Fodinicurvata sp. EGI_FJ10296: one gene and its partner. The protein of the gene in region 1 interacts with the protein of each later gene in a pairwise test. Links are inferred from orthologs where the notes say so. Each region holds a gene or a part of one and is shown on either strand. Other genes may lie near its edges.

The links.
Region 2: the proteins of ABZ728_RS03455 (region 1) and rlmB interact in binary tests that used the Escherichia coli proteins (3 or more experiments, as listed by UniProt). The link is inferred for Fodinicurvata sp. EGI_FJ10296 from one-to-one orthologs.

Annotation. Positions count from the first base shown.
Region 1 is NZ_JBFCVL010000002.1:8,412-11,715, reverse strand. What follows is about bases 202-3,186. They hold ABZ728_RS03455 (NAD(P)H-hydrate dehydratase), read left to right. Parts: upstream 202-884; coding sequence 885-2,489; downstream 2,490-3,186. Other genes in these bases: tig (trigger factor), read left to right, coding at 2,691-3,186; ABZ728_RS03465 (pyridoxal phosphate-dependent aminotransferase), read right to left, coding at 202-430. In the rest of the region: more of ABZ728_RS03465, read right to left, coding at 1-201; more of tig, read left to right, coding at 3,187-3,304. UniProt on the Escherichia coli protein: Bifunctional enzyme that catalyzes the epimerization of the S- and R-forms of NAD(P)HX and the dehydration of the S-form of NAD(P)HX at the expense of ADP, which is converted to AMP.
Region 2 is NZ_JBFCVL010000007.1:141,897-145,170, forward strand. The notes cover bases 116-3,070. They hold rlmB (23S rRNA (guanosine(2251)-2'-O)-methyltransferase RlmB), read left to right. Parts: upstream 116-1,164; coding sequence 1,165-1,977; downstream 1,978-3,070. Other genes in these bases: tuf (elongation factor Tu), read right to left, coding at 116-414. Also shown: more of tuf, read right to left, coding at 1-115. UniProt on the Escherichia coli protein: Specifically methylates the ribose of guanosine 2251 in 23S rRNA.

The DNA of each region.
Region 1 (3,304 bases):
AGCGGATAACTGAGCCATAGATCGGGAATCCGGGATCAGGATAGATGATTTCGGCGCCCGGCTGACCGAACATCAGAATGGCGAACCACATTGTCACCTTGCCGCCGGGCACGATCACGACTCGCTCCGGCGACACGTCGACGCCGTGACGGCCTTGCAGATCTGCGGCGACGGCTTCACGAAGCGGCTGGATACCACGAGCCGGCGTATACCCATGATGGCCGTCCCGAAGAGCTTGTGCTGCAGCTTCGACGATGTGGTCGGCTGTTTTGAAGTCTGGCTGGCCAATGCCAAGATTAATGATCGATCGGCCATCGCGCTCCATGGCGGCGGCGCGGGCGAGCACCTGAAAGGCCGTCTCGGTTCCAAGGCGGGACATCGCGTCCGCCGGCCTGATCGATGCTGGGGCCGTATCGCTGGTGCTGGGCATTCGTCCTGTTCCCCTTCAGCTGGTTTGCGCCGCTTCGGCATCATTTGACTGTATGACAGCCTTCCGCATTTCATGGCTGCGGTTCAAGCGTCCAAACGAGTCCATGCCCTCTGCTGGGCCTTGGTCTGATCGAGCCGGGTGGCGGCAGGCGCGGAAAAAGTTGTGGCGTTGGGCTTGACGGGCAGCGATGGATCGTCCATATCCACCGCGCCTGCCGATCACGGCAGTGTTATGGCGATCGTAGCTCAGCGGTAGAGCACTCGGTTGTGGTCCGAGATGTCGTGGGTTCGAACCCCATCGGTCGCCCCATTTTCCCCTTTATGCAATCTGAATAGATATAGCAGGACGTGCCCGCAGCGTATCTTGGGCAGGTCCATGAGAAGGCGGCTGTCCGCGCCAACGCCCTTGGTATACATTTGTGCGTAGATTCAGCAGGTCGGAAGGGGACCGCGCGATGAACAACGCCGAGTGGCCAGTGGAGCTGTTGACCGCCGCGGAAATGGGCGCGGCCGACGCTCGCGCCATCACTGCCGGAACGCCGGGCCATGTGCTCATGCGTCGGGCCGGCCGAGCCGTCTCGGATGCCGTCGGGCGTCTGTCAGCGCCCCCGGGGCCGGTCCTTGTCCTCTGTGGGCCTGGAAACAACGGCGGTGACGGCTTTGTCGCGGCCACGTTTCTGGCACGTCGCGGGTGGTCCGTGAGCGTTGCGCTGCTTGGAGATCCAGGCCGCCTTTCCGGTGATGCGGCAACGGCATTCGCCGATTGGAACGGCCCCCTGGAGATCATCGACGATTCCTGGTGCCGAACCATGGCAAACGATCAACGAACGCCGGCCGTGGTCGTCGACGCCCTGTTCGGCGCCGGTCTGTCCAGGCCCTTCAACGGGGCGCCGGCCATGCTGCTCGCGCGGTTGCGCCAAAGGGGGGGGCGTATCGTCGCCGTTGACGTTCCCAGCGGGCTGGACGGAACGACGGGTCGGATAAGGGGAGGAGACGAGGGGCGAGCCGTTCCAGCGGATGTGACTGTCACATTTTTCCGGCTGAAGCCCGGTCACTGCCTCCAGCCTGGACGGTCGATCTGCGGCCGCACCGATCTCGTCGACATCGGCATCGATCCCACCGTGCTGCACGTCATTGCGCCGACGGCGCATATTAACAGGCCGGCGGCATGGGACGGCGTGATTCCAGCGCCGACAATCCAGGACCACAAATACAGCCGTGGCCACGTCGTCGTTCTGGGCGGTGAGATGATTGGTGCGGCCAGACTGGCGGCGGCGGCCGCCCGGCGTCTGGCCGGCTACGTAACATTGGCGGGTGAGGGCGTTGACGGCATTTGCGCCGTCGAACCGGGACTCGTACTCCGCCCAGGGGGCGGTGGCTGGGAATCGGCGATGTCGGCCGCTGTCGGGCGTCCGGATCACATGGCCGCCGTCATCGGGCCGGGTGCGGGAGTGGGCGATGCCGCCGCGGCAGAGAGGTTGAGAGGCCGGGCACGCGACTGGCTCTCCACCGGAGCGGGACTGGTGCTGGACGCCGACGGCCTTACGGCATTCTCGCCGGCGCCCGACCTGCCGGCGCCCGACCTGCCGACGGATGGGGCTGCCGGCCTGCCGAAATCACCGAAGGGGCATCGCCTTGTTCTGACGCCACATAGCGGTGAGTTTGCCCGCCTTTTTCCAGACCTGGCCGGCAACGATACGGACAAGTTATCATCCGCGCGTGCGGCAGCGCGGGCGACCGGCGCCGTCGTGGTACTGAAGGGCGGAGACACCGTGATCGCCGCCCCCGACGGTCGTGCCGCGGTCAGCGTCGACGGACCCGCTTCGCTGGCCACCGCCGGAACGGGCGATGTTCTTTCAGGTCTCATCGGCGCATTGATTGCCGCGGGAAAGCCGCCGTTTGATGCGGCTCGAATGAGCGTATGGCTACACGGCGAGGCGGCGAAACGCCTGGGAGTCGGCCTCGTCGCCGAGGATTTGCCGGCCGCGATCGCTGATATTCTTCGACTTGGTCCGACCGCTGGACGCCGGACGTTCGCAGGCATGATGCCGGCGTGGTGACGGGACGGTTTTTGGACTGTTTGCGGCTATGAAGCTGTGCTATCACCTCCACCGGAATAGGCGCGGCAGGTTCGCGCATGCGGGCGTGGCGGAACTGGTAGACGCGTCAGGTTTAGGTCCTGGTGGCTTTGGCCGTGGGGGTTCAAGTCCCTCCGCCCGCACCAAATATTTCGGCGTCCGGTCAAATTCGCAAATGCGCGGATGACCTCGGCAACTGACGACTGTCAGTCGCGTAGCCACGTTCAACGTGGCGAAGGGGCTGTCGTCGCTTGCTGCCACACCGAACAGGCGTGTTGCCATGCGGCGGTGAGTCGTTATTTCTTGACCCGCCATGGTTTACACGTTCAAACACCAACGCGTCGGACCAGGGGGGTCCGGGGCGATAGGCGGCAACGAAACAGGCAAGCTTTTGAGATGCAGGTAACCGAGACCAACGCCGAAGGGCTTCGCCGGGAATTGAAAGTCATCATTCCGGCGGGTGACATCGAGCAACGGGTTGATACGCGACTGAGCGAAATCCAAAAGGATATCCGCCTTCCAGGCTTTCGTCCCGGTAAGGTGCCGATGTCGATTCTTCGCAAGCGGTATCGGAAATCCGTTATGGGCGAAGTGGTGGAGGGCTTGGTCAATGAAAGCTCTCAGGAAGCCATTTCCGACCAGGGTATTCGACCCGCGCTGAAACCCGAGATCGATATCGCCAGCTTCGATGACGGCAAGGACCTGGAAATCAACCTGAAGGTCGAGGCACTTCCTGACATTCAGCCGCCAGACGTCTCCGACATTTCTATTGAAAAGCCGGTTGCGGAAGTGTCGGA
Region 2 (3,274 bases), on another replicon or contig:
TTTGTTCATGAACACCACCAGACCGGGAACGCCAACCTGGCGTGCCAGAAGGATGTGCTCACGGGTCTGCGGCATCGGGCCGTCCGCCGCCGAAACCACCAGAATCGCACCGTCCATCTGCGCCGCACCCGTGATCATGTTCTTCACGTAGTCGGCGTGGCCAGGACAGTCCACATGCGCATAGTGACGCGCATCCGTCTCGTATTCCACATGCGCCGTCGAAATCGTGATCCCGCGCGCCTTCTCTTCGGGCGCCTTGTCGATCGCGTCATACGCCAGATAACTGCCGGAACCGGATGACTCGAACAAAACCTTCGTGATCGCCGCCGTCAGCGTCGTCTTGCCGTGGTCAACGTGACCGATCGTTCCTATGTTCGCGTGCGGCTTCGTACGCTCAAACTTTGCCTTGGCCATTTCCGGAGATCCTGTGGTTTATCTGCCCGTTTGGGGGCGTCCGACTGACAATAACGCGGTTCCCGGTGGAGCGGGTGAGGGGAATCGAACCCCCGTATTCAGCTTGGAAGGCTGCTGCTCTACCATTGAGCTACACCCGCATAGCCGGAACGACTTTTTAACCGGTCGGAATAACACGCGAGCAGTAACCGATACCATAGCACGACGTCCGGTACTATGGCGTCGCAAATTGGTGGAGGGGGTAGGATTCGAACCTACGAACACGTACGTGGGCAGATTTACAGTCTGCTGCCTTTGACCGCTCGGCCACCCCTCCGCAGGGCTACATTGTCACGCCCAGTCTTCCCGACCAGCCGGTGGATGCGGGAAGTAAATTTTTTGGCTTCGGCTGTCAACAGGTTATCGTCACCGGACGCAAATTCCGTGCATTCATTGACAAGCCTGCACATCTAGGGGGTCGACGATATTCTCGCCTCTGCCCCAATTCGCCAACAGGAGCCACCCTTGTCCCGTGATCGCAAGCCACAGAGACCGCCGCGGAAGACCGAGCGAGAAGGTCCGGGTCGAACCGCCGGAAAGCCACAGGAGGCATCGGCGGAAAGGAATGCCACCAAACGGGCCGGAAAAAGGCCGCCGAAACCGCTGGGACCGAAAACCGGCAGCAGATCCGGCCCCGCATCGCAGGACAGCTCCCGAAGTGGCCCGCGGCCCGGAGACGGACCGCGCGGCAGCGTTCGCCCGGGAAAGTCAATGTCTGTGGCGCCGGCTCCTGCAAAGGACCCACGGCCCCCGGTAGCGTCTCCGGAGCCCGTCGACGAAACCGCGATCTACGGCCACCACGCGGTAGCGGAGGCATGGACCAACCCGGGACGCAAGATCCGTCACCTGGTGGCGACCAGGGCAGCGCTGGACGCGTTGAACGATCAAATACAGGCGGCCTCGGCTGCCGGTCTCCGCCGCCCGGCGCCAGAGATTGTTCAGCGTGCAACAATCGATGCGCGCCTGCCGGAAGGGACTGTACACCAGGGTGTGCTGGCATCCGTCGATCCGCTGTCCACACCCACATTTGAGGCGATGCTGGAAAGGGCACGTGAACGGTTTACGCTGCTCATTGTTCTGGATCAGGTGACGGACCCGCACAACGTCGGCGCGATTCTCCGTACGGCCGCCGCCTTTGGAGCCGCGGCCTTGATCATGACCGAACGGCATGCCCCGCCGGTCTCTGGGACCCTGGCAAAAATCGCCAGCGGCGCCGTGGAGCATGTCCCGATCATCCGCGTCACGAACATGGCCCGGACACTCACAGATCTGACTGATTCGGGCGTAGCGTCGCTGGGTCTGGCCGAAGAGGCCGAGCAAACGCTGGCAACCGTCGTGTCAGGGCTGCCCCACGGGCTTTCGACCGCACTGGTGTTGGGATCGGAGGGCGCGGGCCTGAGACGGCTGACACGCGAGAACTGCACCCATCTCGTCCGGCTGCCGACATCCGGTCCGATCGCCAGCCTCAACGTTTCGAACGCGGCGGCCGCGGCGCTGTATGAACTCGTCCGGAATATTGGATAGGGTCACTTGCATCGGACGCCGGTTGAATGTATTTCCGTTCGCGTGGACGCCGACTTAGCTCAGCTGGTAGAGCAACCGCCTTGTAAGCGGTAGGTCGTAGGTTCGAGTCCTACAGTCGGCACCACCGAATCCCCGCAAATCCGCCGTTTTTCGCATTGCCTGGCTGTGGCTTTCACAACCGCACATGGGAACAGACCGGCGTCGAAACGCACGTGATTCTCCGGTCCGTTACGAAAAGTTTTGACGCAAACCTCGACCGACCGCACATTCGATGGCCCGCATTGCGGCGAGTCGGGCACGGGTATTCCCGTTTTAAGGGCGGCGGCACCATGCCCCAAACCAATCCTGAGGACACGGGTTCGCCACCTCCCACCCGGTTATTGTTCAACATTTGCTCAGTCGAGCATCGACCAGATCACGAACCCCCGTCTCAATCAGGCCGAGCCGCCCGGCGTCTTGCTCCTGACAGCCGGAAACGACGTACAGCGTGACCGCCCGGAATTCGAAATCCCGGAAACCAACTCTTCGTTCCGCGCAAAACGTCATCTGGGGCAGCCCCCATGTAAATCACACCTGGGCGGAACCGGACGACTTCCCACTGGCATCCTGTCCCTGCCATGTCTGGATCGCATCCCAGACGGTGCGCATGTCCGTTACCCGAGAACGTCCGACCTTGCTCCGCGAGGGGGAAGTGTCGCTGAGTCTGAGGACGATGACGTCGCCAGCGACGTAAGCGCGACGGCGCTGCCCTATGTGGCGAGGCTTGACGGCTGATTGAAGCGCCATGGCATCAGGTCTTCGATGGCAGAGGGAGATGACGGTCGAGGATGGCGCGGAGCGTGGCGGCGATGTAGTCGACCGGGTTCACGTCGGATATCTTGCAGGTGGCTACCAGTGACGCGAGCATGGCCAGTTTTCGGCGCCGATCTCGTTGCCCGCGAAGAGCGCAATTTTCCTTGTAAGGGCTATCGGCCGGATCTGGCTCTCGACCGGGTTGGTATCCAGTTCGAGTGCGCCGTCATCCAGGAACCGGATCAGGCCGGACCAATGCGCCAGCGTGTAGCGGATATCCCCGACCAGCGCGCGATGGCCCGTGTCAGTTGTCTTTCATCCACGCCGGCGCCAACACGGATCACAACGTCGCCCACGACAATTTGAAGATCGGGCTTACCGCATGCCGCGGCCTTACCCGGAACGCCGTCTTCAAGGACCAACTCGGCGAGCATCGGCGAGGACGCCACACCCGGGCATCAGGCATTACGCCGCGATCCGCGCCCGTTCTGCCTTCGTGCGCTGA